Regions from separate parts of the Paenibacillus sp. FSL F4-0122 genome, predicted to be linked through region 3. Evidence: predicted binding sites of a transcription regulator. Region 3 holds the regulator's gene; each other region holds the start of a gene.
What was found. Region 3 encodes Rex, which represses fermentation and respiration genes when NADH is low (regulators of the CRP and FNR family bind a similar motif). Its sites were predicted from a motif close to TTGTGAAATATTTCACAA; they were not measured.
Positions count from the first base shown of each region.

Region 1 (3,288 bases), 3.3 Mb from region 3:
TGTCTGCCCATGCCTTTGGTAAAGGAAAGGGGATCTACCTGCCTTCTTTCACCTTAAGCTTTGAAAATACAAGATTGCTGTTAAATGTGATTCGTTATGCCGGGAATGAGTTAAAGGACACAAAGTATATTACGGATAATTTATATACAGAGTGTGCGTATTATCCAGAAAGTAAAATACTCGTCGTGATTAACAATAGCGACCAGCTTCAAAAAACTACGATTGATACAGAATATGGACAACAAACGTTGGAATTAGATCCGTTTGATACTATTATCCGAACTATTGGCGATTAATTACATTAAAAAAGCTCAAGCCAGCGGCTAACTTGCCGATGCTTGAGCTTTTTGCTGTGAGGCCTATAGTATCTAGTATCTACTTATTTTGCTTTTATGAATTCAGCAGATTTGATCCCAGCTTGACGGCCGAAAATAATGATTTCTGCAACAGAGTTGCCGCCAATCCGGTTTTGTCCGTGTAAGCCGCCTGTAACTTCACCTGCCGCAAACAGACCAGGAATAGCTTCACCATCTTTATTCAGAACTTCTGTGTTCGTATTGATCTTCACACCACCCATGGTGTAGTGAATCCCAGGAGCAATTTTAATAGCGTAGAAAGGACCAGTGGACAGGTCATTGTCCATTCCTGTAGTTCTGCCAAATTCGGCATCCTTTTTATTCTTAACCGCGCTGTTCCAAGTATCAAGCGTTGTTGCCAGCTTATCCTCTGGAACACCGATTTCTTTGGCCAAAGCTTCGATGGAATCCGCCTGAATCACGAAGCCCATTTTGTCATATTGTTCAATAGCCTTCACACGGGATTTAACACCGGAATCAAAGACCAGCGTAGCTGCTTTTTCAGGCAGTGTATTGATGGAAGCCGTTACTTTATCACGGGTATCCAATTCGTTGGTGAAGCGTGTGCCTTCACTGGAAACAAGGATAGCGCCTTCCCCACGAACAGCTTCGCCGATGAGGTAGGATTTTTCTTGCTGCACAGTCGGGTGAACTTGGATTTGATCCATATCGACGGTTGTGCCGCCGAGTTTCTCAATCATCTTGATGCCGTCTCCGGTACTGCCGATTTGGTTAGTAGTAACATAGCCTTCCAAGTCAGGTCTTACTTCGGAGATCAAATCCATATTGGCACCGAACCCGCCAGTGGTTACAACGACAGCATCTGCCGTAATTGCTTTTTCCTCTGTTTGGTTAAAGAGGACTTTAACGCCATTAACCTTGCCGTCTTTTTCGGTAATTTCTTTGACATCAGCATTCACGAAAAGTGGAATTTCTTTCTCTTGTACGTTTTTCACTAAACCTTTGACAAGGTATTGACCCACAGCAGAGCCATCTTCAGGACGGTGTGTACGTTTTTCGTTCATGCCGCCTGTAATGGTGATATTGTTCAAGCGGATTCCTATGGAATCCAGCCAATCGATCGCACTCGCGGAATTATCAACGAAGAAACGAAGCATTTCTTTGTCGTTAGTGTCATGGCCACCTTTTAATGACTCTTCATAAAATAAATCATTGCTGTCTTCAATGTTTTGTTCTTTTTGGAATTTCGTTTCAGAAGCGTTCATTCCCGAAGAGGATTTGGTTGTGTTCCCGCCGGCAACCGGCATTTTTTCCAAAATAACAGGGTTCATGCCTTTCTCTTTAGCCTCAAGCGCCGCGGACATTCCCGCACCACCCGCACCGACAATGATGATATCATATTTATCTTTTAATTGATCGAATGGTGTGTAGCTTGCTTCAGATGCCCCGGAGACGGCTTCAACTTCTTTTTTCTCGTTGTTATTACTCTTGCTCTCGTTCACCTTGTCGTTTCCATTACCGCAACCTGCAGTAACGAGCATGACAGAGAGGACGAGACTCAGAGCACCAGCTGCTTTCTTTTTCATTGTTAACCCTCCACTTTTATATTTCTCTATTAAGATGTACCAAAAGAACCCGACAAAAAAGAAAGGAAGTATCAGAGGGAGTTGGAAGTGGAGAAGCGCGCGCGTCGCTGTTATTCTCCTAACTTCAAATCTTCTACGGTTACGTCCACAGTTTCCATCGTTATTCTCTTTAGTTCATCTTCTTATTAAGTATACCATCAATCACGGCTATTAGTGAAAGTTTTCACAAATTATACAAGTCGTCTATTCTAACATAGGGTAACGAAATATTGAGCAGATTAGGCGAAAAATGGATCATAGACCTTGCAATTAGAAGGTTTTGACGTAAGATTTTCTCACTGTAGAACTGGTAACTGTCACGGATTAGTAAAGCGGTTTTTGTTCTTCTGGATTTTTAAATGGTAAAATGAGAGTATTGCCTACTAGTCAATCCGGAAAGACTAACATGAGACATAGAAACAAATTCTAATTAATAGGTGAGAATATGGAATTTAATAATGTAATAAAAGAAAAAGTAAAAGAAGATAACTATAAAGTGTTTGCTTTACTAAGCCGCTATTTGAATAATACCCCCGACTTTATTAACAAAGAAGAAATTGAAGAAATCGTAAACTGTGGTGTATCTTATGAATACGCTTTTGGTTTAATGCTGGCTGCTGCTTTTGGGTTGGATACGGTTGATAATGTTGATGATAAGGAATTGTTCAACCAATATTTTAGCAATATGCTTCATAAGCTTGATGCAAATGAATATTATGACAATCCATATTATAAAAATATCAAGATTCCTACTATAAAGATTAATAATAGTGAATTAAAATATGAAAAATATAAACCTTTTGAAGGTTTTGTTTGCAATGATATCATCCGGACAGAAGAGGGAAGACAAATTCCTCAGGTTGGTTTTTTTCAAACTGAATTCATGTTCCCGGCCGTATTAGAGAATGATAGAATCTGGATGACGATCACGCCCAATGAAATAGAAACAATGAAAGAAGCTGTAGATAAAGCGTGTGGGAATGTTCTTACGTTTGGGCTTGGGCTTGGCTATTATGCTTATATGGTTTCTGAAAAAGATAATGTTGAAAGCATAACGGTTGTTGAAAAAAATCAAGATGTCATTGATCTATTTAATAAATATGTACTGCCCCAATTCAGTAATGCTCACAAGATCAGGCTTATCCAAGCAGATGCTTTCGAATATGCAGAACAACATATGTCTAAGGAAAAATATGATTTTGTATTTACGGATTTATGGCATGATGTTTCTGATGGAATGGACATGTATTTAAAAATGAAAAAGTTTGAAAAGAAAAGCCCGGATACTGTATTTATGTACTGGATAGAACAATCTATTTTATGTTATTTGTAGTTTTGGGTTGCGT
Region 1 is NZ_JBBODI010000001.1:1,465,435-1,468,722, reverse strand. Features, by position in the region: gene gnpA (1,3-beta-galactosyl-N-acetylhexosamine phosphorylase) at 1-296, shown strand, start outside; gene MHH49_RS06195 (flavocytochrome c) at 380-1,903, opposite strand; gene MHH49_RS06190 (spermine/spermidine synthase domain-containing protein) at 2,388-3,275, shown strand.
Region 1: MHH49_RS06195 (flavocytochrome c) is a predicted target of Rex. The motif match lies at 2,115-2,132, and genes of this name have one in related genera.

Region 2 (3,288 bases), 2.0 Mb from region 3:
CCGACAACAGTACCAAGCAAAGAGGCTGTAACGGTTTAAAAAGGGACGTTGTTCCTGAGTGATTTATCGACGAAAAAGACAACCTTATAAAGCTTGAGAAGCAGCGATCCTCCTGTTACGGGAGGATCGCTGCTTTTTTTGTTAGGTGCTGAATAGCTGCTTGGGTAGATGCAATCCAATGGCTTCGGTGATGGTAGCAAGCCAAATATGCTCAAAAGCTACGTATAAGGTCAACTGAGTCCGATCGTGGTAAGTCACCGCCCTCCGCAGAAGATTTCGGACTCAGAAGCCGCTAATTAGCAAATAATCGCCGTTTGAGCGTGGTTTCGGACTCCAATGCAGCTATTACATAGAATGAGTTACAACTAGTGTGTTTTTGGTGCTAATAGCGACTATGGGGTCCGATAGCGAGCCAAATGTGCTCAAAAGCTACGAATAGGGTCAACTGAGTCCGATCGTGCCGAGTCATCGCCCTCTGCAGAAGCTTTCGGACTCAGAAGCCGCTAATTAGCAAATAATTGCCGTTTGAGCGTGATTTCGGACTCCAGTGCAGCTATTACATAGAATGGGGTACAAACAGTGTGTTTTTCGTGCCAATAGCGACTATGGGGTCCGATAGCGAATCAAATGTGCTCAAAAGCTACGTATAAGGTCAACTGAGTCCGATCGTGCGGAGTCACCGCCCACCTCAGAATTTTCCAGACTCAGAAGCCGCTATATAGCAAATAATCGCCGTTTGAGCGTGATTTCGGACTCCAGTGCAGCTATTACATAGAATGAGGTACAACTAGTGTGTTTTTGGTGCTAATAGCGACTATGGGGTCCGATAGCGAGCCAAATGTGCTCAAAAGCTACGAATAGGGTCAACTGAGTCCGATCGTGCCGAGTCATCGCCCCCCGCAGAAGCTTTCGGACTCAGAAGCCGCTAATTAGCAAATAATCGCCGTTTGAGCGTGGTTTCGGACTCCAATGCAGCTATTACATAGAATGAGGTACAACTAGTGTGTTTTTCGTGCCAATAGCGACTATGGGGTCCTATAGCGAGCCAAATGTGCTCAAAAGCTACGTATAAGGTCAACTGAGTCCGATCGTGCCGAGTCACCGCCCTCCTCAGAATTTTTCGGACTCAGAAGCCGCTAATTAGCAAATAATCGCCTTTTGAGCGTGATTTCGGACTCCAGTGCAGCTATTACATAGAACGAGGTAAAACTAGTGTGTTTTTCGTGCCAATAGCGACTATGGGGTCCGATAGCAAGCCAAATGTGCTCAAAAGTTACGATTAGGGTCATCTCGGTCCAATGTCCGGGTGTGGGCCAAATATGCTCAAAAGCTACGATTAGAGTCATCCGAGTCCGATAGAATGCCGATAGTGAAGTATGACTATAGTGAGGTATGACTCCAGTTAGGTATAGCTCCAGTGAGATATAGCTGCATATAGGGTCAACGGTGTCCGATAGCTGCTGCGTACGCTCAAATGTAATCCAACGAAACAAGATATGCTGGCTTAGCCGGTCATACACAAACTTCTATTTGTGCACAGGTCGCAGTAAATTTGACATGTCAGTGAAAACTTTCACTTAGTTTTCTCAAAGTGATAATTATCACGTTAATGTGTTTTACGACACGCTACAATGGTCATAAAGGAACAAATTTGAAGTAAATAGATGAAGGGGATAGGAACCATGGCTTATAGCAAACCGCAGCAAATTGCCGAAGTAACTGTAGAGAACGGCATAAAAAAAGCTCATAATCCGCTAAGTACCGTACTTATTCTGGGCTTTTTGGGAGGAGCGTTTATTGCGCTCGGGTTTTTATTAGATATTCGCGTCATTGCTGGCGCACCACAGGAATGGGGTTCCATTGCTAACTTTATCGGAGCCGCAGTCTTCCCCGTTGGGCTGATCATGGTACTCCTTGCAGGTGGAGAACTACTGACAGGGAATATGATGGCCGTGCCGCTTGCTTTTATGGCTAAGAAGATTTCTTTCTGGGAAGTTGTGAAGAATCTTTTGCTCATTACGATTAGTAATCTGGCAGGGGCATTATTTGTAGCTTATTTCTTCGGTCATGTGGTGGGTTTAACTTCAGAGGGTGTGTATTTAGAAAAATTGGTGGATATGGCTGGTCATAAAATCGATGCAGAATTCTTTCCGGCATTTGTTTCGGGTATCGGCTGTAACTGGCTCGTTGCGCTGGCCGTATGGCTCTCCTATGGAGCAGATAACTTCAGCGGCAAAATCCTTGGTATTTGGTTCCCAACGATGGCCTTTGTTGCGATCGGATTCCAGCACGTTGTAGCTAACATGTTCCTAATTCCAGCAGCTATTTTTGAAGGTTACTATTCATGGGGGCAATACTTCACTAACTTTGTTCCCGTCTGGCTCGGAAATCTAACGGGTGGGGCAATATTTGTCGCAGCTGCCTATTGGATGGCATACTTGCGTAAAGCACCTACGGCTATTCAATCCGTAGATAGCATGTCCGGCAGCAGTGTCAAAAAACACGCTTAAGCTCGTCTTATAGAGCACTCCATAGAACATTCAAGGTCTGCCTTATTGGTGGCGTTAATGTTTTAGGGGTGCTTTTTGTTATGTAGACACAAAAAATCCGCCGTGATTTATCCGCGCTCGGGGGAACGAAATCGGATCACGGCGAATTTTGAAGGGGGAGTGTTTCTAGGCTCTATTACCCCGTCTTTCTAAAAGCGAATCAGTTTCTTCTTGTTTAGTTTGCTTTACGGACGACAGCCACGGCTTTAAAATAAGAATAGATATTAGAACTAGGGAGGACTGCGGACGTGAACCCCAAGGGAGACGGGATATTTCATGCGATATGTGCGTCTTATCCTCTAGATTTCATGCGTACTTTATCACGATAAAACGTCAATGTGTATGCTTGCTCATAGCCCTGTTTTGGGATGATACTGGATGAATTAATGACACATATATAACAGGGGATGTACACTACTTATGAAGTTTTTACAGGCATATCCAAAAGAAGTGAAAATATTTCTAATTGCCAGCCTAATTAACGCAACAGGTAGTGCGCTGATGTGGCCGCTCGTTACGATGTATGTATTTGATGAGCTTGGACGCAGCATGTCAGATGCTGGACTGGTGATTCTTATTCAATCGGTTGGTGGGATCGTGGGTCAACTACTCGGGGGCTCACTCTATCATAAGGTAGGCGTTAACCGGCTGATTGTCGGAGCGCTCGCCATGAATGCTTTGGCACTGTTCACCTTGCCGGCAGCTAGTAACAACTGGACGTTATTTATGGTAGCAATGG
Region 2 is NZ_JBBODI010000001.1:2,711,168-2,714,455, forward strand. Features, by position in the region: gene MHH49_RS11580 (FAD-dependent oxidoreductase) at 1-39, shown strand, start outside; gene MHH49_RS11585 (formate/nitrite transporter family protein) at 1,683-2,510, shown strand; gene MHH49_RS11590 (MFS transporter) at 2,970-3,288, shown strand, end outside.
Region 2: MHH49_RS11585 (formate/nitrite transporter family protein) is a predicted target of Rex. The motif match lies at 1,562-1,579, and genes of this name have one in related genera.

Region 3 (3,288 bases):
CATGCTTGATGACCTGTTTACCATTCACCCACACATGCTCAACATCCTTAGCGCTAGCAGAGTAAACTGCATGAGACAACAGATCTGTGTGTGGCAGCAAATGCGGCTGATCTATATCAATTGCAATGAAATCAGCTTTCATCCCAACAGCAAGTCTACCTACATTATTTAAAAAGATGGACTGGGCGCCATATTCTGTAGCCATACGTAGAGCTTCTGGAGCTGGAACAGCCGTTGGATCACCGCTGACACCCTTATGAATGAGAGCTGCAAGCCGCATCTCTTCAAACATATCCAAGTTATTGTTGCTGGCCGCGCCATCCGTGCCAAGAGACACCTTCACACCAGCTTTTAGAAGATCAGTAACCCGAGCCACTCCGCTAGCCAGCTTCAAATTACTGCCCGGATTATGAGAGACACCCACATTATGGCGAGCCAAGATCTCAATCTCTTCATCATTTAAATGAACACCATGTGCAACTATCGAGGGACGTGTGAACATTCCAAGCTTCTCTAAGTGAGCTACAGGACGCAACCCGTAATCCGCCACATTTTGTTCCACTTCACGTTTCGTTTCGGACATATGCGTATGCATCGGTAAATCCAGATCATGCGCTGCCTGCACGAACTTAACCAGGAAGTCCGGAGGGCAAGTATAAGGGGCGTGCGGCGAGATCATAGTAGTAATTCTACCGTCCGCCTTTCCATGCCAGTTACGGGCAAAAGAAATCGCTTCCGCAAGCTTGTGATTCTGTACATCCTCTGGACATAACCCGATCACACCACGCATCAATACGGAACGGATACCTGATAACTCAGCTACCTCAGCTACTCGGTCCATATGATCATACATATCGAGGAAGGTCGTAGTTCCACCCTTCAGCATTTCCAATACAGATAAGGAGGTTCCCCAGTATACATCATCACCGGTGAACTTTTCCTCCATCGGCCACATTTTCTCCTGAAGCCACACTTGTAGCGCTAAATCATCTCCATATCCACGCAGCAAAGACATCGCCGCATGACCATGTGTGTTTACAAGTCCAGGCATGAACAGCAGACGACTGCCATCAACCACTTGCACTCCAGCTTCCATCTGAGGCTCTTCTTTTCCTATGTAAGTGATTAAATCATCTTCAATAGTCATATATCCACTCAGAACCGGCTCATCCGTTCCCGGAGTCAGAAAATACCCGCCCTTAATTATCGTTTTATTGCTGTTCATGTTCGCTTTCTTCCTTTCCATCCCGCAAGTAATAAGCAAGACTTTGCAGATCAGTTGTAAAATCAGCTGCATGCACCCGGATATTCGGTGGTGTCTTCAGAATCACAGGGGCAAAGTTCAAAATCGCTTCAATCCCAGAAGAAATGAGAATATCTGCTACATTTTGAGCTTCTGAATCAGGTACGGTAATAATGGCAATGCGAATACCTTGCTCACGAATCGTGCTGCCTAGTTCATCCATTGGTTGCACAGTAAGGGAGTTGATCTTACGTCCAACCTTAGGAGCGTACGAATCAAATATAGCCGTGATTTTCATTGTATCTTTAAGATATGCATTGTAATTAGACAAGGCATGTCCGAGATTACCTGCCCCTACTAAAGCTACATTAAGCTGTTGATCCAGCTTCAGAATATGACGGATTTTCTCAATAAGATACGTTACATCATAGCCGATACCTTTTCTGCCGAAGTCACCAAAATACGCTAAATCCTTACGAATCTGTGCGGGATTAAGATCAAGCTTTTGTCCAAGTTCCTGAGAGGAAACTGTTAATATTTCGCGATTCTGGAGATCATTCAAAAAACGCAAATACACAGGTAGTCTGCGAACAACGGCTTCTGATATTTTATCCGATTTCATATTTTTCCTCCTAAAAATAGTAATGTTCTTGTGAAAATCCATATTCAAACGTATACCTCTCCTTATTAAGGGCGGTACTGTAACTTACCGCCCTTAAGGATAAGGAGGAGCTAAACTGAAGACGAGCATTTTAAGAAGCGCCGCCATCCTCTAGCCATTCCGCTATGCGGGGGACCATTTGATCAGTCAGCATATGCTCCATTTTGGGACCAGGCAATGAATAAAGGAAATACTTCCCGTAATGAGATTCAATAACCCTTGTATCATAAACAATAACTATTCCGCGATCCTGCGCCGTGCGAACCAGTCTTCCGAATCCCTGCTTAAAACGAATAACCGCTTGAGGAACAGATAATTTCATGAACGGATTCTTCTTCTGGGCCTGCAATAACTCCGACTTCGCTTCCGCCAACGGGTGATTCGGTGGTTGAAACGGAAGTCTCACGATGGCCAGGCAAGTCAGTGCTTCACCTGGAATATCTACACCTTCCCAGAAGCTGCTCGTCCCCAGCAGAACGGATGCTGCACTGTCCTGAAAGCGGCGGATCAGCTTGCTCCGGCTGCCACCTTCCACGCCTTGACCAAGCACCGTAATCTCTTGTGAGGCCAAAGCCTCTTTAAGCGGATCATATACCTGACGCAGCATTTTATAAGAAGTAAACAGAACCAGCATCCGCCCACGTGTTGTTTTGGCAGCTTCTGCTAACGACTGTACGAGTGTATCGACAAATCGAGCATCGCCCACACTGCCCTTCACACTAGGAAAATCACGCGGTATAACTAGCAGCGCCTGCTCGCGATACTTAAAGGGAGATGGAAGGAGTGAGGTCATTAGACGTCCCTCTTCCGCAGCTTCGTTAAGTCCGAGATTATCAATCATAAACTGAAAAGATTTATCTACAGACAGCGTCGCCGAGGTAAGCACGATGCTTTTTTTCTTATCGAAGAACAACTCTTTAAGCTGGCTGCTAACATCCACAGGGACGGCATACATCTGCAGTGATTTGCTGCGGTAATTTCCATTTGCCTCCAGCCAATATACTACATTATCGTCATTCAGCCCCATAAAGAATCTTACTTGCTCACGTATGGAAGCCAAATCCTTAAATAAACCGCTAATATCAGTAACAAGACTGTCTGCTGAGGATTGGCTTTCCTGGTCACGCATCTCATTAAGCATTTTATCACCCTTACGGATGATGTCGCTTAACGTCAGATTCATAGTGTTCTCAAGCGCAACTAATTCATCCCAATCCTTCGGCTTACGGGCGGGAAGCAAACGCATAACCAGTTGTCCCGCTTCCCCTGCTGCCGCATCACTGCGTTCCGGCAAAAGGCTGAACAGCTTGTCGCTGAGTGCATCCCAGGTTTCTTTGACAGTAAGCAGATCCGGGTAGATCCGATCGATGACTCCGCTCCATTC
Region 3 is NZ_JBBODI010000001.1:4,753,903-4,757,190, reverse strand. Features, by position in the region: gene MHH49_RS20660 (amidohydrolase) at 1-1,225, opposite strand, end outside; gene MHH49_RS20655 (redox-sensing transcriptional repressor Rex) at 1,212-1,865, opposite strand; gene dinG (ATP-dependent DNA helicase DinG) at 1,996-3,288, opposite strand, start outside.